Regions from separate parts of the Streptomyces sp. NBC_00289 genome, predicted to be linked through region 3. Evidence: riboswitches for the same ligand, from Rfam matches in the RefSeq annotation. Region 3 holds a riboswitch; each other region holds the start of a gene.

Region 1 (5,766 bases), 4.0 Mb from region 3:
CTTCGCGAACATCGCGGTCTGGGGCGGCACCGGCTTCAACATGATCGTCATCTACACCGCGCTCCGGGCGATCCCGCCGGACATCTACGAGGCGGCGCGGATCGACGGCGCGTCCGACCTCAAGATCGCGCTGCGGATCAAGATCCCGATCGTCATGCCCTCCCTGGTGCTGACCTTCTTCTTCTCGGTGATCGCCACCCTTCAGGTCTTCACCGAGCCGATGGCGCTCAAGCCGCTGACCAACGGCCTCTCCACCACCTGGAGCCCGCTGATGGCCATCTACGACAGCGCCTTCCTGAAGTCCGACATCTACGGTGCCTCCGCCACCGCGGTGGTCCTGGCCCTGGCCACCTACCTCATCTCCTTCACCCTGCTGCGCGTCTCCGACCGCTACACCCGGGAGGACCGGGCATGACCCCCCTCACCCTCACCGCCGACACCGCCGGCGAACTTCCCGTGAAAAGCCGAGCACGGCGCACGGCCTGGGTCCCCACCCTCGTGCTGATCCTCGGCGCGCTGTACTGCCTGGTCCCCATCGCCTGGGTGGTGATGGCCGCGACCAAGGACCGGTCGGAGCTGTTCTCCACCTTCACCTTCGCGCCCGGCACCGGCTTCTTCGACAACCTGAGCGAGCTGACCGCCTACCGGGACGGCATCTACTGGACGTGGATGGGCAACTCCGCCCTCTACGCGGGCTTCGGCGCCCTGCTGTCCGCCGCGGTCTCCGCCGGCGGCGGCTACGCGCTCGGCCGGTTCGCCTTCCGGGGGCGGGAGTTCATCTTCAAGCTGATCCTGGCCGGCGTCCTGGTGCCCAGCATCGTGCTGACCGTCCCGCAGTACCTGCTGCTGTCGAAGATGGGCATGGCCGACTCGTACTGGTCGATGCTGCTGCCGTCCATCCTCTCCCCGTACGGCGTCTACCTGGTCCGCATCTACGCGGCCGCCGCGGTACCCGCCGAACTCCTCGAAGCCGCCCGCATGGACGGCGCGAGCGAGTGGCGGATCTTCTCGCGGATCGCCGTACCGATGATGATGCCGGGCCTGATCACGGTGTTCCTCTTCCAGTTCGTCGCCATCTGGAACAACTTCCTGCTGCCGTACGTGATGCTGGCCGACGACACCAAGTTCCCGCTCACCCTCGGGCTCTACACCCTGCTCGCACAGGGCGCCTCGCAGCCCGCCCTCTACACCCTGGTCATCACCGGATGTCTGCTGGCGATCATCCCGCTGATCGCGCTCTTCCTGGTGATCCAGCGGTTCTGGTCCCTGGACCTGCTGAGCGGCTCGGTCAAGGCCTGAGGCACTGACCACTCCACCGTCACGAACGAGGACCATGACCACCAGCGCCAACGGACGCCGCCGACCGCCCACCATCCACGACGTGGCGCGGGAGGCGGGCGTGTCGCGGGGCACCGTCTCCCGCTTCCTGAACGGCGGCCACTACGTCTCGCCCGCCGCGGGCCGGGCGGTGGAGGCCGCCATCAGGAAGACGGGGTACGTCGTCAACCGGCACGCCCGCAGCCTGAGCACCGGACGCTCGGACTCGGTGGCCTTCCTCCTCACCGAGCCGCAGGAGAAGTTCTTCGAGGACCCCAACTTCAACGTGCTGCTGCGCGGCTGCACCGAACACCTCGCCCGGCACGACGTCCCGCTGCTGCTGATGCTGGCCTCCTCCAGGGACGACCGCCGCCGGCTGACCCGCTACATCACCTCCGGCCACGTCGACGGTGTCCTGCTGGTGTCCAGCCACAGCGGTGACCCGGTCGCCGCCGAACTGCGCGACGCCGGCATCCCGTTGGTGGCCTGCGGCAAGCCGCTCGGCCTCGGCTCCAAGGTCAGCTACGTGGCCGCCGACGACCGCGACGGCGCCCGGGAGATGGTCCGCCACCTCCTCTCCGTCGGCCGCCGCCGCGTCGGCATGATCACCGGCCCGCTCGACACCCCCGGCGGCACCGACCGCCTGGCCGGCTACCGCGAGGTGCTCGCCGAGGCGGGACTGCCCTACGACGAGGCGCTGGTGGCGGAGGGCGACTACCGCCGCACCGGTGGCGAGGAGGCGGCCCGGCTGCTGCTGGCCCGCGCCCCCGACATGGACGCGGTGTTCGTCGCCTCCGACCTCATGGCCCAGGGAGTCGTCAACACCCTCCAGCAGGCCGGGCGTTCCGTCCCCGATGACATCGCTGTCGGCGGCTTCGACGACTCGGCCGCGGCCACCGCCGTCACCCCGGCGCTCACCACCATGCGCCAGCCCTACGACCGCATCAGCGCCGAGATGGTCCGCATGCTGCTCGCCCAGATCGCCGGCGAGGACACGGCGGGAGTGATCCTGCCCACGGAACTGGTGGTGCGGGACTCGGCGTAGGGCGCCGAACCGCTCAACTCCCGGCAACCGACGACCCGTAACCGACAACGAGTAACCGGAACAGCTGTCAACAGATGTGAAACCAGTAGCCGTCCGGTTCGCGTCGAGTCGCCGGGGCGTTCCATCCGTATTCTCTGATCATGGCCGCTCCCACCGCGTATTCACTGATCGCCACCGACCTGGACGGAACCCTGCTCCGCGGCGACGACACCCTCTCCGAACGCTCGCTCGCCGCGCTCGCGCGCGTGGCAGCGGCCGGCGCCCGGCATCTGGTCGTGACGGGCCGCCCGGCGCCCAGGGTGCGGCCGCTGCTCGACGACCTGGGCAGCACGGGGCTCGCGGTGTGCGGGCAGGGCGCGCAGGTGTACGACACCGGCGCGGACCGTCTGCTGTGGTCCGTCACCCTGGACCGGGAGCTGGCCGAGACCGCGCTCGGCAAGATCGAGGCCGAGGTGGGGCAGGTGTACGCGGCGGTCGACCAGGACGGTGTCGACGGCCTCACGCTCATCGAGCCCGGCTACCTGATGCCGCACCCGACCCTCCCGGCCCTCCGGGTCGAGCGGCGTGACGACCTGTGGTGCGAGCCCATCAGCAAGGTGCTGCTGCGCCACCCCGACCTGAGCGACGACGAGTTGGCGGCGACGGCGCGTTCGGTGGTCGGCTCCCTGGCGACGGTCACCATGTCCGGACCCGGCACCGTCGAACTCCAGCCATGCGGCATCACCAAGGCCACCGGACTCGCCCTGGCCGCCGAGTACCTGGGCCTCGGTCCGGACCGGACCATCGCCTTCGGCGACATGCCCAACGACATCCCCATGTTCGACTGGGCGGCCCACGGCGTGGCGATGGCCAACGCCCACCCCGAACTCAAGTCCGTGGCGGACGAGATCACCACGTCGAACGAGGACGACGGCATCGCCGTCGTCCTCGAACGTCTCTTCCCCGGGCCCCGGAGCGCCTGGCGGCCGGCCTGATCCGCCGATCGGGCCGGGATGTCGGTGGCCCCGGCGCCCCAACGCCGTTGCCGTGACACCCGCGGGTGGCGTACCGGACTCCGGGCCTTCTAGTACGCCCCGAAGACGTTGTCGATCGAACCGTAGCGCGCGGCCGCGTAGTTGCAGGCGGCCGTGATGTTCGCTACCGGGTCGTACGAGTCCCAGGAGGTGCCGGCGACGTGGTACGCCCGGAAGGTCGGGTCGATGACCTGCAGCAGGCCCTTGGACGGGATGCCCGCGGCCGCGTTGGAGTCCCACAGGTTGATGGCGTAGGGGTTGCCCGACGACTCGCGGATGACGTTGCGGTAGATGCCGTTGTACGACCCCGGAATGCCGTGCTGCGACATGACGGTCAGGGAGGCCCGGATCCAGCCGTCGAGGTTGTTGGCGTACCCCAGCGAGGAGGCGGTGGTGACCGTCGGGGTCGCCGCGGAGGCGGTGCTCGCGCCGATGACGGGGAGTGCCAGTACGGCGGCTCCGGTGCCGATGACGGCGAGCTTGCGGACGAGGCGGGCGGTTCTGGTGCGTCGGTGCTGAGCGGCAGCGGGCATGACTGTTTTCCTCTCCGGCGCCTGCGAGGTGAGCTGTCGGGTTCGGGCGGGAGCTGCCCGGCCGCGCCCTTACGGACGTGGCTTCACCCCCAGCCGTACCGGTTCGTCCTGGAACGTCCGGTACGGCGACTTACCTGGGTCCCCCGCTCCTGCCGTGCGGTGTCTTTCGTCGATGAGTCTCGGTTCGGGCGGCGGCAGGATTAGGCGTCCGCCCGACAGGCCGGGAACGTATGCGAGAGCACATGTCCGGAACAAGTGCCGTATTCGCTTATGACGCCGTTGACCTTGGTCTGAGGCGTATGGGGCACTTGATCCTTTGCGGATGCCAATCCTCAACTCGCTTTCGGGGAAAGGTGAAAGGGGTGACGGGGAGGGGCTGGGGGGACGAGGGCGTGCGTGACCCAACTCACGGGCGTGAACAAGAGTGGCAATTCGGGCAATAGGGCCAACTCGTAGTCAACCGGCCGTCGGTGAAATCCACTTACCGGAGGGGTGCCTCGCGGCTCTCCGTGAGGCGGCCCGGCGGGGCCGCGGCTTTGGCTGTGGCTGTGGAAGCGGAGGCGGCTTGGTCGGGCGGGCGGGGCGCGTCGGGGGGCGGCGCCCGGCCCGGCACGGCAGGCCGGTGATCTTCGGGCGGCCGCGATCGCGGTCGCGAGCGCGATCAGGCGGAGGGGTGGACCGGTCGGCGTAAAGGCGCCGCCCGTCGCGGTGCGCGGTTCGGGCGGACCGGGGTATCCGACATGAGGGAGGTGGAGGAGGCGGCGGCACCGGAGGCCCGTGGAGGGCGGCAAGCGCGGCGCGCGTCCGGAGCGGGACACGCAGAAGCCCGTGGGTCGTCTCGTGGTGCGGAAGGGGCGTGGGGATACTGCATGTCAAGGAGTCACAAACGTTCCCGGACGCGCAGGCCGGCGGGCTCGGCGGCGGCCTAAGATTCGGGGCATATGCCAGTACATCCAGCTAAGCCGACAGGTATCCGTCCTTATCTAGTGATCAAAAACATTCCGGTCGTGATCCCATACCGCCTGGCCTGGAACCGTGGGCGCTATCGGTGATCGAAAGGTGACCGGATACGCTGACTTGAGTGAGCGCAGCGACCTATCGACAAACCGTGTAACCGCCAGTGGACACCAGCAGACAGGAGACCCCTCGTGACCGTCGTCGGGCCGTTCGGGCTGAGCGTGCGGGACCAGGCTCTGGAAGCCGATGTCCAGGCCGGGATGACGGCCGTCGAGGAGGGTCTGCTCGAAGCCACCAAGAGTGAGGTCCCCTTCATCACGGAGGCCGCCCAGCACCTGGTGCGCGCGGGTGGCAAGCGGTTCCGGCCGCTGCTCGTGATGCTCGCCGCGCAGTTCGGTGACCCGTACGCGCCGGGGATCGTGCCGTCGGCGGTGGTGGTGGAGCTGACCCACCTGGCGACGCTGTACCACGACGACGTGATGGACGAGGCCGCGGTACGGCGCGGGGTGCCCAGCGCGAACGCCCGCTGGGGCAACTCGGTCGCGGTCCTCACCGGCGACTTCCTGTTCGCCCGCGCCTCGCACATCCTGGCCGATCTCGGGCCGGAGGCGGTCCGTGTCCAGGCGGAGGCGTTCGAGCGCCTGGTGACCGGCCAGATCCTGGAGACGGCGGGACCGACGGACGGGCGCGACCCGGTCGAGCACTACCTCGACGTCCTGGGCGGCAAGACGGGCTCCCTGGTGGCCGTGTCCTGCCGGTTCGGCGCGATGATGTCGGGCGCCGACGAGACGGTCGTGGACGTGCTGACCCAGTACGGGGAGCGGCTCGGCGTCGCCTTCCAGCTGGCGGACGACGTGCTGGACATCGCCTCCGACTCCCACGAGTCCGGCAAGACCCCGGG
Region 2 (5,766 bases), 6.2 Mb from region 3:
GCCGCGCCTGGCACGCCTATCAGCGTGCCTACGTCATCCCTGACGCCGGCCAGGACCGGCCCGTGCTCTTCAACTCCTGGGAGGCCACCGAGTTCGACATCTCCGAGGAGCAGCAGGGCACGCTCGCGCGCCGGGCCGCGGCGATCGGGGTCGAGCTGTTCGTGGTCGACGACGGCTGGTTCGGGGCCCGCACCAGCGACCGCGCCGGACTCGGCGACTGGACGCCCAACCCGGACCGGTTCGCCGCCGGGCTCACCCCCCTCGCCGACCACGTGCACGAGCTCGGCATGCAGTTCGGTATCTGGGTCGAGCCGGAGATGGTCAACCCGGACAGCGACCTCTACCGGGCCCATCCGGACTGGGTGCAGTTCCAGCCGGGACGAAAGCGGACGGAACTCCGCAATCAGCTCGTACTGAACCTCGCTCGTGAAGATGTCCAGAACTATCTCTGGGAGCAGCTCGACGGACTCCTGTCCAGCGCCCCGATCGACTACGTCAAATGGGACTTCAACCGCTGCTTCACCGACGCCGGCTGGCCCGGCGAGCCGTACCCGCAGCGGTTGTGGGTCGACCACGTGCACGCCCTGTACCGCCTGTTGGACCGGCTGCGGGCGGCCCACCCGGGAGTCGCCTTCGAGTCCTGCTCCGGTGGGGGCGGCCGGATCGACCTCGGCGTCCTCGGCCGTACCGACCAGGTGTGGACCTCCGACAACACCGACCCGCTCGACCGGCTCGCCATCCAGTACGGGTTCAGTCAGATCCACCCCGCGCGCGTGATGGCCGCCTGGGTCACCGACAGCCCCAACACGCAGCTCAACGGCCGGGTCAGCTCGCTGCGCTTCCGGTTCGTGAGCGCGATGGCGGGGGTTCTCGGGGTCGGCGGTGACCTCTCTCGGTGGACGGAGGAGGAACTCGCCGAGGCGCGGGAGTGGGTGGAGCTCTACAAGGAGATCAGGCCTCTCGTGCAGCGCGGCGAGCTGTACCGGCTCCGTCCCCCGAGCGGCGGGCTGAGCGCCGTGCAGTACGTGCTCGGGGACGAGGCCGTCGTGCTCGCCTGGCTCCAGGCGCAGAGCCACGGTGAGCCCGCACCGGCGCTCCGGCTGCGCGGACTGGACCCGACAGCGACGTACGAATGCCGCGAAACGGGCGAAGTGCACCGAGGTGCGGTGCTGTTGCATCACGGATTGCGTACGGGATTGCGCGGCGACTTCGATGCGACGCTTTTCCGTTTCCGTCGCATCTGATCTGTCTGTCCGAATTGGCGCCTTCATTCCAACTCCGTGTGGAATGTGGGCTCCTGGGGTGGCGTGCGTGAGCAGCGTCATATTCGTGACCGTGAGTCGCCCGTCATGTTCACGTAATTCGCATGCTTTTCCAGGGCGTTCGGTCAATGCGGGTGCCTTTTGTTCCACGGAGGGTGACCGGTAATTCCCCGAAATGCGCAAAGGAAACGCATGCGCGGGGAACCGCCGCTTGTTCCTTCGCGTCCCGGTCGCTTACGTTCACCACCGATCCGGACGGACGCCCAATCCTGCCACCGCCCGGAGCCCGCACACACCCACCCGTCCATGGCAGGAGCGGGGGACCCACAGGTACAACCGCCTGTTCCGGTCTCCGGAACGGCTAGGGGTAAAGCCGCGTTTCGGCGCGGCCGGGCATCTCCAGTCCGCACCCGACAGCTCACCTCGCAGGCGCCGGAGAGGAATTCGCCATGCCCGCGAAGGGTAAGCACCGCCGTCCCAAGAGCCAGCGTTTCACCCGCTCGATCGCCGTCGCCGGAACCGGCGGCGCCGCGCTCGCCCTCCCGCTTCTGGGGGCCACCGGCGCCCATGCGGCCACTCCCCAGTCGGTTGCCCAGAACGTTTCGGAAAAGGCCGCTCAGTCCGCTCCCGTCACCGGGACGAAGGCCGCCGAGAAGAAGAGCACCACCAACAACGCGGGCACGCGGACCTATTCGGTCCGGGCCGGTGACTATCTCTCGAAGATCGCCGACGAGCAGAACGTCAGCGGTGGCTGGCACCGGCTCTACCAGGACAACCGGGCGGCCGTCGGCGAGGACCCCTCGCTGATCCACCCCGGCCTGAAGCTGAGCATCGGCAAGAAGGCCGCGACGAGCACGCCGAGCACCACGAAGACCAAGTCGTCCTCGTCCTCGTCGGCCAAGTCGTCCTCCAAGTCGGCCGCGAAGTCCTCGTCGTCCGCCTCCTCCTCGTCGAACACGACGGCCGCGACCAAGGCCGCCGAGTCGACGAGCACCTCCGGCGGTGACGTCCTCCCGGTCAGCGGTGCCACCGTCGGCACGGGCTACCGCGTGGCGGGCGGTATGTGGTCCAGCGGCTACCACACCGGCGTCGACTTCGTCGTCCCGACCGGTACCTCGCTCAAGGCGGTCGGCGCGGGCACGGTCGTCTCGGCGGGCTGGGGCGGCGCCTACGGCAACCAGGTCGTCATCAAGCTGGCCGACGGCTACTACGCGCAGTACGCCCACCTGTCGCAGCTCTCCGTCTCGGCCGGCCAGGCCGTCGGCGCGGGCCAGCAGGTCGGCCTCTCCGGTGCGACCGGCAACGTGACCGGCCCGCACCTGCACTTCGAGATCCGCACCACGCCGGACTACGGCTCCGACGTCGACCCGATCGCCTACCTGCGCGCGCACGGCGTCGCCGTAGGCTGATCCCCGCACCACCCCTGCCTGACACGCTGCCGAAGGCCGGACCCCTATCCCCTGGGTCCGGCCTTCGGTGTGTGTGGCGTTCATGATCGTCGTGTTGCGGTCGTGTGGCGCGGGACCTCGGGGTGTCGACAGGAGGGACGGGGTGGGACACAGTGAACTCCGTTGCGGGCAAGCGCTTTCCGTCCGTCGGTGGAGGTCTGCCCGCGACCTCGACGGCAGCGGGGCCGGACGCGCCCCGGAGCCCTCCCGCACCACTCCCGCCCACCGAAGGAGCCGTACCCCCGTGACGACCACGCGCAGAGCCTTCGGCGCCCTGACCGCCGGCGCCGCCCTGGCCGCCCTCGCCCCGGCCGCCACCGCGAGCGCCGCGCCCCGCCACCGCCGCCTGATCGCCCACGACGACTTTCGTCACGGCCTCGGCCGGTGGGCCGTCGAACTGGAGCAGGGCGGGACCGTCACCGCCTCCCGCGGCACGCTGGACGTCGACGTGCCCGCCGGGGCGACGATCTGGTTCACGCAGCGGCTCACGGGGCCGTACGTCATCGAGTACACCGCCACGCCCGTCTCGGAGGGCGGGGTCAACGACCGGGTCTCGGACCTCAACAACTTCTGGAACGCCCTCGACGTCCGCTCGCCCGACGACCTCTTCGCCACCCCGAGGGGCGGGGCGCTCGCGGAGTACGACCACCTCAGGACGTACTACGTCGGCTACGGCGCCAACGGCAACACCACGACCCGGCTGCGCCGTTACGTCGGCGAGGCCGGCGTGCGTCCGCTGATCTACGACTACACCGAACCGCTCCTCGTGGCGAACCGGCCCCACCATGTCCGGATCGTGTCCGACGGTTCGACCGTGCGGTGGTGGAACAACGGACGGCTCGTCTTCGACTTCGCCGACCCGCAGCCGTACACGAGTGGGCACTTCGCGTTCCGGACCACCTGGAGCCACTTCCGGCTCGCCGGCTTCCGGGTGTGGCAGTCGTCGCGTCAACAGCGCTGACCAGAAGCCTATTCCTGGCTTGGTGAACACTTTACGAGTGGCTTATCTCACCGGTAGTCAACCCATTCTTACGATCGCGTAGGTCACATCCGAAGGTGAATCATGGCTCGATGTGGCAGACGATTCGAAGAGTGACAACAGATCAGTGATCGGGTCGTACGTGGCGCTGGGGGACAGCTTCACCGAGGGCGTCGGTGACCCGGGCCCCGAAGGGGCGTTCGTCGGCTGGGCCGACCGGTTCGCGGTGCTTCTCGCGGACCGGCGACCCGAGGGCGACTTCGACTACGCGAACCTCGCGGTGCGCGGCAAGCTGCTCGACCAGATCGTCGAGGACCAGCTTCCGCAGGCCGTCGAACTGGCCCCCGACCTGGTGTCGTTCAGCGCCGGCGGCAACGACATCATCCGACCCGGCACGGACCCCGACGAGGTCGCCGAGCGCTTCGAGCGGGCGATCGCCCGGCTCACCGCGGTCTCCGGCACCGTCATGGTGACGACCGGCTTCGACACCCGTGGCGTGCCCGTGCTCAGGCATCTGCGCGGCAAGATCGCCACCTACAACGGCCATGTCCGGGCCGTGGCCGACCGGTACGGCTGTCCGGTGCTCGACCTGTGGTCCCTCAAGACCATTCAGGACCGGCGGGCCTGGGACGGCGACCGCCTCCACCTGTCGCCCGAGGGACACACGCGCGTGGCACTGCGGGCCGGTCAGGTCCTCGGCCTGGAAGTCCCGGCCGACCCGGACCAGCCCTGGCCGCCGCTCCCGCACCGCGGCCCCCTCGACGTCCGACGGGACGACGTCCACTGGGCACGCGAGTACCTGGTTCCGTGGATCGGACGCCGGCTGCGCGGGGAGTCGTCGGGGGACCACGTGACCGCCAAGGGTGCGCTGTCGCCGGACGACATCAAGATGCGGATCGCCGCGGTGGCTTGAGGGCGGGGCGGGGCGGGAGCGACGGGGCGGGGCGCGGGGGCCGGTTCGGGCCGACGCCGTCCGTGGTCCGGGCCGGCACCCCCAGCCCAGGCCGGTCCATGGACCGGCCTGGGCTGGGGGTGCCGGCCAGGGCTGTCGTCCGGAGGTGTCCGGTGCTGAAGCGCGGCGGGCGCTGGCTGGGCTGGTCGTTCACCGTTGTGGTCGTTCGCTGTGCGGTCCGTTCCGGGGCGGGGCGTTTCACTGGGTCGGAGGCTCGGCGTGCCGCGGGCTCGCCGTGGCGGGCGCTGGTCGCGGCGGGCGGGCCGTCAGCGCTCCGGGCTGGTCAACGCCTCTCGCTTCAGGCCGAGTTCACGGGCCAGGGCGTCGTCCACCCACTCCTGCGCCCGCGTGCGCGACACCGCTCCCGCGTAGGACGTCATCTGTACGGCGAGGCCGTCGAGCAGGGCCGTGAGGCGCAGGGCCGTACCGGCGGGGTCCGGGCACCGGAACTCGCCCGCGGCCACGCCCTCCGCGACGACCTCGGCGATCGCCGCCTTCCACTGCCGGTCGAGGTCCCGGGTGACGTCCTGCAAGGCGGGCTCGCGCAGCGCGGCCGCCCAGCCTTCGATCCACAGCCGCCAGCCCTTGGCCTGGCCGGTCGGCGCGTACCAGCGCACGGCCGACCGCAGTCGGCGCAGCGCGGTGGTACGGCGGCCGAGAAGCTTGCGCAGGTGCGCGAGGTCGTCCTCGGCGGCGTAGGTGAACGCCGCGGCGACCAGCTTCTCCTTGGTCGAGAAGTGATACAGCACCAGCGCGTTGCTCACGCCGAGCGCCGAGGCGACGTCGGCGATCCTGACCGCCGCGATGCCCCGCGCCTGGATCTGCTCGATGGCCGCCCGCAGCAACTCCTCGCGCCGCTCCGCCACGCTCAACCGCACTCTCGCCACGCGGTCACCCTAATGTGTCGATCTGTGCGCGCCGGACGAGGCGGCCGCCGTTCGGCCTGTTCCGGACGGTGCCCACGGGCGGTGGCCGGCCCGTCAGCGATACCAGCCGAACCGCTCGGCGATCACCGGCAGCCGGTCCGCGACGAGGGCGTGCGCGGCGGCCCGCGGTGTCGTCCCGTCGGCGTCGGCGCGGGCCAGCATCTGTTCGACCAGTGCGCGCATCGAGCGACGGGTGTGC
Region 3 (5,766 bases):
CCACGTCCCGCCCGAGTTCACCGAACGCCCCGCTGCGGGGAGCAGGGCGACGGATCCGTTCTCGAAGATGCTGGAGGCGCGGATCGTCTTCCTCGGGACGCCGGTCGACGACGCCTCCGCGAACGACGTGACGGCGCAGCTCCTGCACCTCGAGCACCGCGATCCCGACCGGGACATCTCCCTCCACATCAATTCCCCGGGCGGTTCCTTCCGCGCGATGGCGGCGATCTACGACACGATGCGGTTCGTCGGCTGTGACGTGGAGACGGTCTGCCTGGGCCGGGCCGGGCCGTCCGCCGCGGTGTTGCTGGCCGCGGGAACGCCGGGCAAACGCCTCGCGCTGCCGGGCGCGGTGGTCACGCTCCACCAGCCCTCACCGCCCGGCCCGCTGGAGGGTCAGGCCAGTGATCTCGCCATCCGCGCCCGGGAGTTGTCCCGTGCCCGGGCCCGTCTCGAGGAGCTGCTCGTACGGCACACGGGCCGCGAACCGGAGCAGGTGAGCGCGGACATCGAGCGGGAGACGATCATGGACGCGCGACAGGCTCTGGAGTACGGCCTGGTGGACCGCATCGTCGCCGGCCACCCCGCTTCGCACACCGAGCCCGGCGACAGGTGAGCCGCAGATGCTGCCACCGGAGCTGCCGCCGCTGCCTGCCCTGACCCGAGCCGAAGGTGAGTTGATCGACCGTTACCTGGACGTCGTCGACCTGCTCGGCCGTATCAACCCCGCACGCCACGGGGACACCTACCGGGGCCTGCGTGCCGCCCAGGCCCTGGTCGCCCAGGCGGCCCTGCTGCGCGACGCGCTGGAGCTGATGCACCGGCGCGGCGAGACCGAACTGCACGCCCCCACCCTGGCCCGCGCGCTGCGCGTACTGGACGGGGAGCGCCGCACGGCCCGCGTCACGGTGCCCGCGGACACCGACAGTTGACGCACCCTCCCCTGTCCCGGACACCCGCCGCGACGCGGAGCATCCGGGACACGTTGAAACGGACCAAAAGGCGTACCGCCGATTGGAGTAGACGCACGTCCTCTTTCGGGGCCCCCGAAGTTGCGCAACGCGCGTAGCCCCGGGGCGGAATCGGACATTCCTGTGCAGGTCCGAGGGTGCGCGACCCCTCCAACGGCCCTTCGAACACAGGGGTGTCCACCCGAACGGGTGAGTGGTGAGTAACAACACAAACCCCCGATTCCGTTGGGATTTTCGGACATCTGTCAGCCAAGATCCCTGTCTGACGACAAGACCCCGCCACAGCGGCGGGGCGATCCGGGCGGACGCCGAGTCCTGCCGCCGCACGGATGACCGGTCGACAGGAGTGGTTCGGCAGGAGTGGAGGACCCAAGCACGACGGGTCGCAGGAACGGTCACGCCATGACCGGGTCGAGCAGCCCTTGGGGTGAAGCCGCAACCGCGGCCGGGCAACTTCGCCAGCCCGAATCCGACAGGTCATCCTTCACAGGCGGCTGACGAAGGGTTGCGCATGACTGCGCTCAATCGTGTCCCGTCGCTCATGGTCCGGGCCGGTACGGCTTCGGCTCTGACCATCGCCGCTGTGGGCGGCTCCGTCGTGATCCCGGGCGTCGCCTCCGACGCCGCGGCCGCCACGACGGCGACGAAGGCACTGCACATCGCGGCTTCCAAGAAGGGTTCCCCGTACAAGTACGGGGCCGCCGGGCCGCGCCGGTTCGACTGCTCCGGGCTCACGCTGTACTCGTTCAAGAAGGCGGGCAAGAAGCTGCCCCGTACGGCGGCCCAGCAGTACAACAAGACGCACCACATCTCCTCCAGGAGCCGTAAGGCCGGAGACCTGGTGTTCTTCCACTCGGGGTCCAGCGTCTACCACGTCGGTATCTACGCCGGGAAGGGCAAGATCTGGCACGCCCCGAAGACCGGGGACGTGGTGCGGCTGCAGAAGATCTGGACGAAGAGCGTCTGGTACGGCCGGGTCAGCTGACTCTCCCGGGGAGGCGGCGGTCGCCTGACACGCCGCCGCCTCCCCGGGGTCCGACACGGGCTCGCATGGTTACCCTCTCCCGAGGTGGTTACCCGTGCGCCCATGGCCGACCACAGTCCCTGCACGGCACGCAACGAGACGCCGCTGGAGCGCGCGGATCGCAACTTCAGCGAGCTGCTCCAGGAACTGCGCGTCACGCAGACCGGGGTGCAGATCCTCTTCGCGTTTCTGCTGACGCTGGCCTTCACCCAGCGCTTCCCGTCCCTCGACACGTTCCAGCGCGCCACGTTCGTCGCCACCCTGCTGCTGTCGGTCCTCGCGGCCGCGCTGTTCACGGCGCCCGCCGCGCTGCACCGCTCGCTCTTCCAGCAGCGCGCGAAACCGCGCATCGTCCAGGTCTCCTCGCGGCTGGCCGCGGTCGGCATGGGGGTCCTGGTGCTCGCGTTCACGGGTTCGGTGCTGCTCGTGGTCGACGTGACGACCAACCGGGCCGGCGGAGCGGCCGCGGGCGGGGGGACCCTGCTCGTGTGTCTCGGCCTGTGGGGGCTGCTCCCCCGGCTGGTGCGCCGGGCGGGCCTCGCCGACGAGCGGGCCGCGGCCGGGCGGCCGGCCCCGGCCCGGCTGATTCCGGCACATCGCGAGCCGTCCGCACACCGGGAGACGCCCCTACGCCATGAGCCGCTCCTACGCCGTGAGCCGCCCGTACGCCGCCTGTGACGTCCCCGGAGACCCTGGCGCCACCGGTCGGCCGCGCTACGGCTCCTGCTGCCCCGCCGCGGGCACCGGCTCGACCGGGACCGTCCACGGCAGCTCGATGAAGACCGTCTTGCCGCCCTCCCGGGTGGGCCGCACTCTCAGCTTGCCGCCGTACTCCGCGGTGAGCCAGCGGATGATCACCATGCCCCGGCCGTTGTCCTGCTGGACGGCGGCCGGCAGCCGTTTGGGGAATCTCGGGTGACTGTCGGTGACACCGATGCGCAGGTGCTCGTCTCGGTCGAGCGCGATGTCCACCGTGAAGGTGGGTGACCGCCCGAAGGTGTGCTGTACGGCGTTGGTGGCGAGTTCCGAGACGATGAGCCGGATGGTGTCGGCCGCCTCCGTGTCCGCCGGCAGCCCCCACTCCGTCAGGGTGCTCGCCACATAGGCACGGGCCGCGGAAACCGAAGCGGGATCGCTCGGCAGAGTGACGGATGCTTCCAGATGGTCTGCCATGGCGACGTCGTCCCTTTCCCACAGGACCGCAGCCGGACACGGAGCGGATGGTTCGAGTACGGTCCCGGACTGGTGCTTCGTCGTCAGAGTGCCATCACCGCACCGGTCACGGGTGGCGATCCACCAAGATATGCATATATCTGTCGCTCGAAGCGGTGAACTCTCCGACGGAAGACCGTATTTGGGTGGCCCGGAAGGAGTAAGGAGTTGCGCATGCAGCACGGTCCCGCGGTACGCCGCCGGAAGCTGGGCGCCGAACTGCGTGCGTTGCGCACCGGTGCGGCGCTCACCAGTGGTGAGGCGGCCCGCCTGGTGGGCTGGCACCAGTCCAAGGTGAGCCGGATCGAAACCGGCGCCAGCGGGGTGAAACCGGCCGACGTGCGGTTACTTCTGGACGCCTACGGCGTGACCGACTCCCAACTACGGGAGTTGCTCGTGGTGTTGGCGGGCTCCGACGAGGGTGGCGGACGGCACCACTGGTGGCACGCGTACCGCGGGGTGCTGCCACCGACCTACCGGGATTTCATCAGCCTGGAGTCCCAGGCCGGCACGATGCGCACGCTGGAGACCTCCGTGGTCCCGGGGTTGCTGCAGACACCCGAGTACGCCCGGGCGGTCACCCGGGCCGCGGTGGACGGGCTGGACGACGAGCGGCTGCACGCACTGGTGGAGGTACGGCTGGCCAGGCAGGACGTGCTGCGGGCGGATCCGCCGCTGGAGCTGAGCGCCGTACTGGACGAGGCGGTGCTGCGGCGCGAGGTCGGCGGTCCCGGGGTGATGACCCGGCAGCTGGAGCGCCTCGTCGAGTCGGCCCGGCTGCCCCAAGTCCACTTGCAGGTACTGCCGTTCGCGGCCGGGGCCCACATCGGAATCACCGGGCCTTTCGTTATCTTCTCATTTTCGCGCACATCTGATCTGGATGTGGTTGTTCTCGACCACTTGACGAGTAGCCTCTACCTCGAACGGAAAGAAGACCTAGAGGCCTACACCGAGGCCTTCAACGCCCTTCGGATGTACGCGCTTTCACCCGAGGACTCGTTGGATTACATCGCCCAAATAGGTGGCGGCGCGTAAGGAGGCACCATGTCAGCTCTGCCTCGTAACGTACCTTCCAGCACCGCTCTGCACGGAGTGCGGTGGCTGCGCAGCAGCTACAGCACGGGAGCGAACAACTGCGTCGAGACGGCTCGCCCGATCACCGGCCCAGGCGCCGGACTGCTCGCCGTACGCGACTCCAAGGACCCGGCCGGACCCGCGCTGCTCTTCTCCCCCGAGAGCTGGGCGGGCTTCACCACCGGGATCGGGTCAGATCACTTCCGTCACAACTGATCTGACCGTTCACCACTTCTGATCGCTTTCCCGTCCCGCGACACGCGGCCGTGTCACGCCGACTCATGGTCGCGTCTCGCCGATCACACGTACAGCGCGTTCGATCTGCGCCCCGGAGAGGTCCCCGCGGGCTGTCAGCCTGAGCCGTGAGATGCCGTCGGGCACGGAGGGAGGACGGAAACAGCCCACGGCAAGCCCGGCCGCACGGCAGTCGGCCGCCCAGCGCACGGCCCCCTCCGGGGACGGCGCGCGCACGGAGACCACCGCCGCGTCCGGACGTACCGCGTCCAGACCCGCGGCGGTCAGGCGTGCGTGCAGTTCGCTCGCCACCGCGCGCGCCCGCGCCGCCCGCTCCGGCTCGCGGCGCAGCAGTCCCAGTGCCGCCAGGGCCGCGCCCGCCGCCGCGGGGGCGAGGCCCGTGTCGAAGATGAACGTCCGGGCCGCGTTGACCAGGTGGTCGATCACCCGGGCGGGGCCGAGCACGGCGCCGCCCTGACTGCCGAGCGACTTGGACAGCGTGACCGTCACGACCACGTCGTCGGCGCCCGCGAGCCCCGCCGCGTGGGGGGCGCCGCGGCCGCCGTCGCCGATGACGCCCAGACCGTGGGCGTCGTCGACCACCAGCCCGGCGCCGTACTCGCGGCAGACCTGGGCGAGCGCGGACAGCGGGGCGGCGTCGCCGTCGACCGAGAACACCGTGTCGGACACGGCGACGGCCGGCCCGTCATGGGTCTGGAGGGCCTTGCGCACCGCGTCCGGCTCGGCGTGCGCGACGACCTGGGTCGTACCCCGGGCCAGCCGGCACCCGTCGATCAGTGACGCGTGATTGCCCGCGTCGGAGACGACCAGCGAGCCGTGCGGGGCGAGCGCGGTGACCGCGGCGAGGTTGGCCGCGTAGCCGGAGGAGAAGACGAGCGCCGCCTCGAAGCCGCAGAATTCGGCCAGTTCGTGTTCCAGCCGGGTGTGCAGTTCGGTGGTGCCGGTGACGAGCCTGGAGCCGGTCGCGCCGCCGCCCCAGGTCCGCGCGGCCCGTGCCGCGCCCTCCGTGACCTCGGGGTGGCGGGCCAGACCCAGGTAGTCGTTGCTCGCGAGGTCCAGGAGGGGCGAGTCGGCCGGGCGGGGGCGCAGGGTCCGTACGAGTCCGGCGCGGCGGCGCGATCGCGCCTGCTCGTCGATCCAGCCGAACGCCATGGGTCCTCCGGGGATTTTGTAGGCAGTGAACAGACCCTAGCGGTACGTTTTGCGACCCACCGTGTGGCAATACCCACA
Region 4 (5,766 bases), 5.4 Mb from region 3:
TGCTCGCCGCGGCCGACAGCGCCTCGGCGAGGCCGCCGAGTTCGACATGGACCACCAGCACCGGCTTCCCGGGCACCTCGTCGGCGGCCGCCCGCAGGGCCTCGGCCAGGGCGGCGTCCCCTGCGGACCCCTCCCCGACCGCCGGAATCGCCGTCACGGCCACCGCGTCGCACGCGTCGTCGGCCAGCGCGCGCGACAACGCCGACCGGAAGTCGCCCGGGGACGCGCCCGTCGTCAGGTCCAGCGGGGTCAACGGCCGCAGACCCTCGGAGAGACACGCGTCGTACGTCAGCAGCCCCAGCGACTCGGAGTTCCCGAGGATCGCCACCCTCGGCCCCTTGGGCAGCGGCTGCCGTGCCAGCAGCAGTCCCGTGTCCACCAGTTCCGTGATCGTCTCCACACGGATCACCCCGGCCTGCCGGAGCAGCGCGGAGACCGTCGTGTGCGGCAGCCGCGTCGCGCGGACGGCGTGCCCCTGCGGGGCGGATCCGGCTCCCTGCACCACGACCAGCGGTTTCGCCGCCGCCGTCCGCCGTGCGAGGCGCGTGAACTTGCGGGGATTGCCGATGGACTCCAGGTACATGAGGGCGACATCGGTGTCCGGGTCGTCGTACCAGTACTGGAGTACGTCGTTGCCGGAGACGTCGGCCCGGTTGCCGGAGGACACGAAGGTGGACACGCCGGTGTTCCCGGTGACACCGCCCCCGCGCCGGTGCAGCCGGGACAGCAACGCGATACCGATGGCCCCGGACTGCGCGAACAGTCCGATCCGCCCAGGCCGCGGCATCTCGGGAGCCAGGGACGCGTTCAGCCGTGTCTCCGGGGACGTGTTGATGATCCCGAAGGCGTTCGGCCCGATGATCCGCATGCCGTACGCGCGTGCGTGCCGGACGAGTTCGCGCTGGCGCTCACGCCCCTCGGGGCCGCTCTCGGCGTATCCGGCGGAGAGCACGACGAGTCCCTGCACCCCGTGCGCGCCGCATTCGGCGACGGCCTCGGGCACGTGCTCGGCCGGCACCGCGAGGACCACGACGTCGACAGGTCCGTCGATGTCGCCCACCGAGCGGTACGCGGGGACCCCGTCGATCTCCTTCTGCTCCTCGGGGAAGGCCTTGTTCACGGCGTACAGGCTGCCGGTGAACCCGGCGTCCCTGATGTTGTCGAGAACGCTCCGGCCCACTCCACCGGGGGCGCGACCGGTCCCGACGACGGCGACGGAGCCGGGCGCCAGCAGCCGGCGGACCGACCGTGCCTCGGCGCGCTGCTCCCGCGCGCGTTGCACGGCGAGCGAGCGGTCGGTGGGTTCGAGGTCGAACTCCAGGTGGACGACACCGTCCTCGAAGCTGCGCTTCTGGGTGTACCCGGCGTCCGTGAAGACCTTGATCATCTTGGTGTTGGCGGGCAGCACTTCGGCGGTGAAGCGGCGGATGCCGCGTTCGCGCGCCACGGCCGCGACATGCTCGAGGAGGGTGGAGGCGACGCCGCGACCCTGGTGGGCGTCCTGCACCAGGAAGGCGACCTCGGCCTCGTCGGCGGGAGCCGAGGCGGCCATGCCATCGGCCCCGATGCGGTCGTAGCGTACGGTGGCGATGAACTCGCCGCCGATGGTGGCCGCGAGTCCCACCCGGTCCACGAAGTCGTGGTGCGTGAAGCGGTGGACGTCCTTGGCGGACAGGCGAGGGTAGGGCGCGAAGAAGCGGTAGTACTTCGACTCGTCCGAGACCTGCTCGTAGAAGCTGACCAGGCGATCGGCGTCATCAACGGTGATGGGCCGGATGCGCGCGGTACCGCCGTCGCGCAGCACCACGTCGGCTTCCCAGTGAGCGGGATACTCGTGCCGGTCCGGCGAGGTCTGCATGGGCCCCAGAGTACGGCTCGCGTACGACAACGGCGCGAGGCAGTCTGTGGAGGACGTACGTCGGACCGAGGCCGCGGTCCGACGTCGCCGAGGAGCGGGACAACGCCCGCTCCGGGCATGCTTCACGATATGGGAAACTGGTCTAGACAACCCTGAGTACTGAAGGGCAGCATCACATGGCTGAGCGCCGCGTCAACGTCGGCTGGGCGGAGGGCCTCCACGCCCGCCCCGCCTCCATCTTCGTCCGGGCCACCACGGCCGCAGGTATCCCCGTGACGATCGCCAAGGCCGACGGCAACCCCGTCAACGCGGCCTCCATGCTGGCTGTCCTGGGCCTGGGCGCCCAGGGCGGCGAGGAGATCGTCCTCGCCTCCGACGCCGAGGGCGCGGACGCCGCGCTCGACCGCCTCGCGAAGCTGGTGGCCGAGGGTCTCGAGGAGCTCCCCGAGACCGTCTGAGCGCCTCCGCACCACACCGCGCAGCCGCGTCGGCCTTTCCGGTCGACGCGGCCGCGCTGTTTTTACGGGCCGCCGGATGTATTTACCGCGGGCATAGGCGAAATCGCCACCGCGGACATGCGAATGGCGCGAGCGCGGAATTCACCGGCACGCGAGAAAACGGGCAGCGGAAATATCGACCGCCGAATAGCACCTCTTTGTATACGGCGCCTGTGTTAATGCCGCAGGCCCGACATGTTTACGGGAGGTTGCGAGTTCCTCACACGGTCCGGGCGGTCAGCGCCCCCTCCGAAACGCAACCGGTGCGCGGCCGTCGCCCGCTCCGTGTGCAGCGCCGTGACCGCCCGCGCGCGCTCACTGTCACCGCGCGCCACGGCGTCCACGATCGCGCCGTGCTCCGCCCAGGAGTCCACCGGGTCGGCGGGCGCGTCCACCAGGAACATCCAGGCGATCTTGTGGCGCAACTGGGTCAGCATCGAAGTCATCGCCGGGCTGCCGGAGGCCTGGGCGAGCGTCTCGTGGAACCAGCCGCCCAGGGAGCGCAGGTCCTCGCTGTTGCCCCGCCTGGCCCGCTCCTGGCCCAGCCGCACCAGGCCGCGCAGCACCTTGAGGTGGGCCTCGGTACGCCGCTGGGCGGCGCGTGAGGCGCCGAGCGGCTCCAGGAGCATGCGCATCTCGAGGAGGTCGGCGCCCTCCTGCTCGGTGGGCTCCGCGACGCACGCGCCCGCGTGCCGCCGGGTCACCACGAAGCCCTCGGCCTCCAGCGTGCGCAGGGCTTCGCGGACGGGGACGCGGGAGACGCCGTAGCGACGGGCGAGCAGTTCCTCGGTGAGGCGGCTGCCGCGCTCGTAGACACCCGCGACGATGTCGTCCCGGATCGCCGTGCACACCGAGTGCGCCGGAATACGCATGACCGACCTCCGCCTTAATCCCCGTGAAACGTCGACGATTGACGTGTGTTCAGTGACTCTATTGCAATGAGCGGGAATTTCCGACGGCGGACCGGAATCCATGGATATTTTTTGGACAGTGGGGGGTCTGAAACGCCGAAAACCCCGGCTGGAGAGCCGGGGCTTCGGGAAGTGCGGCCTGCCGTCAGACCTTCACGGCGGGCGGGGCCGGAATGCTCGGCGGACGGCGGTCCGACCTGCGCGGCGGCGCGTGTCAGACGCTCACGCCGTGCGAGCGCAGGTAGGCGAGCGGATCGATGTCCGAGCCGTACTCGGCGGTCGTACGGGCCTCGAAGTGCAGGTGCGGGCCGGTGACGTTGCCGGTCGAGCCGGAGAGGCCGATCTGCTGGCCGGGAGTGACCGTCTGGCCCACCGAGACGCCGATGGACGACAGGTGGCCGTACTGGGTGTACGTCCCGTCGTGCATCTTGATCACGATGTTGTTGCCGTAGGAGCCGCCCCAGCCGGCCTCGACGACCGTGCCGGAACCGACCGCGTGCACGGACGTGCCGCTCGCGGCGTGGAAGTCGATGCCGGTGTGGCTGCCGGAGGACCACAGTCCGCTGCTGGCCTGGTAGCCGGTGGAGACGTAGGAGCCGGTGACGGGGAGCACGAAGGTGTTGAGACGCTTGCGCTCGGCTTCGCGAGCGGCACGCGCCTTGGCCTCGCGGGCCTTCTCCGCCGCGGCGGCGGCCTCCCTGCGCGCGGCCGCCTCGGCGGCCTCCCTGCGCGCGGTGTCCTCGGCGGCCTGCTCCTGGGCCACTGCCTGAGCGTCGATCTTGGCGGCGAGCGTGTCGCCGATGGTGATGACCGGGGTGAGGCCGGTCTGCTCGACGGAGGGCTCCGCGGCGAGCGCCGGAGCGGCGAGGGTGCCGACGACACCGGTGGTGGCGAGCGCGGCGACGCCCGCCGCGCGGACGGTGGTGCGGTGCACTCGGCTGGGACGGCGGTGCTTCCCGGTGGCGCGGGTGAACGCCATGTGGTGGCTGTTCCTTTCCTTCCTTCTCGCCTACCGGGTTAGCTGACGGGTTCGGAGCAGGAAGGTCTCCTACGGACCCCCTCGCTGGCGCGCGGGCGTCCGATTCACCCCAGGGACTCTCGATGTGGGTCCCCGGCTCCCCTGGCTCGCGCCGTACGGGGACTCGGCGATGACTGCCCGGTGCCGCGGATGCGGCGCGGTGCCTGACGGACAGCCGGCATGACGCTAAACGGGGCCGCTTTCAATCCTCAAACGGATCAGGCTTTTTGTAGCGCACGCCACAGGGCAGACAGGCAACCTCTCCCTCAATTCGGACATACGGAGGCCCTGATGACTCCTCAGTCACCAGGGCCTCACAGGCGCGTCCGGCCGCCCGGTGCCCTACTCGGCGGAGACCACGGTGACTTCGCCGATGCCGAGGGCTTCCACGGGCTCCTTGATCTGAGCCGCGTCACCGACGAGGACGATGACCAGACGGTCCACCGGGAAGGCGCTCACGACCGCCGCGGTGGCCTCCACGGTGCCGGTCGCGGCGAGCTGCTGATACAGCGTCGCCTGGTAGTCGTCGGGCAGGTGCTGCTCGACCTGGTCGGCCAGCGTGCCCGCCACGGCCGCCGCGGTCTCGTACTTCAGCGGCGCCACACCGACCAGGTTCTGCACGGCGACATCGCGCTCCGCGTCCGTGAGCCCGCCCTCGGCCAGGGTACGGAGCACCGCCCACAGGTCCGCCAGGGCGGGACCCGTGTTCGGGGTGTCCACGGAGCCGCTGATGGCGAGCATCGCGGCGCCCGTGCCGTCCGGCGTGGACCGCAGGACCTGCCCGAACGCCCGCACGCCGTAGGTGTAGCCCTTCTCCTCGCGCAGGACGCGGTCCAGGCGGGAGGTGAGGGTGCCACCGAGGCAGTACGTGCCGAGCACCCGCGCGGGCCACACGCGGTCGTGCCGGTCGGGGCCGACGCGGCCGATGAGCAGCTGCGTCTGGACGGCACCGGGGCGGTCCACGATGACGACCCGGCCGGTGTCGTCGGCGGTCACGGGCGGCACGGGCCGCGGCTCGGCCGTGGAGCCGGTCCAGACGCCGAGGGTCTCGCCGAGCAGTGCGTCGAGGTCGACGCCGGTGAGGTCACCGACGACCACGGCGGTCGCGGTGGCCGGCCGGACGTGCTTCTCGTAGAAGGCGCGTACGGCCGCGGAGTCGATCGCGGTGACCGTCTCCTCGGAGCCCTGGCGCGGGCGCGACATGCGCAAGGTCGCCGGGAACAGCTCCTTGGAGAGCTCCTTGGCGGCGCGGCGGGACGGGTTGGCCAGCTCGTGCGGGATCTCGTCGAGCCGGTTGCGGACGAGGCGTTCGACCTCGCTGTCCGCGAACGCGGGTGCCCTGAGGGCGTCGGCGAGCAGGTCCAGCGCCTTGGGCAGACGGGAGACCGGTACTTCGAGGCTCAGGCGGACGCCGGGGTGGTCGGCGTGCGCGTCGAGGGTGGCGCCGCTGCGCTCCAGCTCGGCGGCGAACTCCTCGGCGGA

What was found. A riboswitch is a leader RNA that binds a small molecule or an ion and turns the genes downstream of it on or off. The one in region 3 is predicted to bind cyclic di-AMP.
Region 1: another riboswitch for cyclic di-AMP. It lies ahead of OG985_RS20280 (transglycosylase SLT domain-containing protein); the one in region 3 lies ahead of OG985_RS38435 (C40 family peptidase).
Region 2: another riboswitch for cyclic di-AMP. It lies ahead of OG985_RS10640 (peptidoglycan DD-metalloendopeptidase family protein); the one in region 3 lies ahead of OG985_RS38435 (C40 family peptidase).
Region 4: another riboswitch for cyclic di-AMP. It lies ahead of OG985_RS14230 (M23 family metallopeptidase); the one in region 3 lies ahead of OG985_RS38435 (C40 family peptidase).

What each region holds. Positions count from the first base shown of each region.
Region 1 is NZ_CP108046.1:4,475,354-4,481,119, reverse strand. It holds gene OG985_RS20300 (carbohydrate ABC transporter permease) at 1-415, shown strand, start outside; gene OG985_RS20295 (carbohydrate ABC transporter permease) at 412-1,299, shown strand; gene OG985_RS20290 (LacI family DNA-binding transcriptional regulator) at 1,334-2,362, shown strand; gene OG985_RS20285 (HAD family hydrolase) at 2,503-3,336, shown strand; gene OG985_RS20280 (transglycosylase SLT domain-containing protein) at 3,426-3,908, opposite strand; cyclic di-AMP (ydaO/yuaA leader) riboswitch at 3,912-4,080, opposite strand; gene OG985_RS20275 (polyprenyl synthetase family protein) at 5,057-5,766, shown strand, end outside.
Region 2 is NZ_CP108046.1:2,230,851-2,236,616, reverse strand. It holds gene OG985_RS10645 (alpha-galactosidase) at 1-1,244, shown strand, start outside; cyclic di-AMP (ydaO/yuaA leader) riboswitch at 1,550-1,707, shown strand; gene OG985_RS10640 (peptidoglycan DD-metalloendopeptidase family protein) at 1,712-2,671, shown strand; gene OG985_RS10635 (DUF6250 domain-containing protein) at 2,955-3,671, shown strand; gene OG985_RS10630 (SGNH/GDSL hydrolase family protein) at 3,817-4,602, shown strand; gene OG985_RS10625 (TetR/AcrR family transcriptional regulator) at 4,908-5,528, opposite strand; gene OG985_RS10620 (Glu/Leu/Phe/Val dehydrogenase dimerization domain-containing protein) at 5,622-5,766, opposite strand, start outside.
Region 3 is NZ_CP108046.1:8,478,006-8,483,771, reverse strand. It holds gene OG985_RS38445 (ATP-dependent Clp protease proteolytic subunit) at 1-616, shown strand, start outside; gene OG985_RS38440 (hypothetical protein) at 624-932, shown strand; cyclic di-AMP (ydaO/yuaA leader) riboswitch at 1,268-1,479, shown strand; gene OG985_RS38435 (C40 family peptidase) at 1,483-1,956, shown strand; gene OG985_RS38430 (DUF6328 family protein) at 2,059-2,673, shown strand; gene OG985_RS38425 (ATP-binding protein) at 2,710-3,168, opposite strand; gene OG985_RS38420 (helix-turn-helix domain-containing protein) at 3,382-4,242, shown strand; gene OG985_RS38415 (DUF397 domain-containing protein) at 4,252-4,497, shown strand; gene OG985_RS38410 (8-amino-7-oxononanoate synthase) at 4,561-5,688, opposite strand.
Region 4 is NZ_CP108046.1:3,098,000-3,103,765, forward strand. It holds gene OG985_RS14215 (GNAT family N-acetyltransferase) at 1-1,858, opposite strand, end outside; gene OG985_RS14220 (HPr family phosphocarrier protein) at 2,035-2,316, shown strand; gene OG985_RS14225 (GntR family transcriptional regulator) at 2,532-3,227, opposite strand; gene OG985_RS14230 (M23 family metallopeptidase) at 3,481-4,245, opposite strand; cyclic di-AMP (ydaO/yuaA leader) riboswitch at 4,259-4,424, opposite strand; gene OG985_RS14235 (M16 family metallopeptidase) at 4,627-5,766, opposite strand, start outside.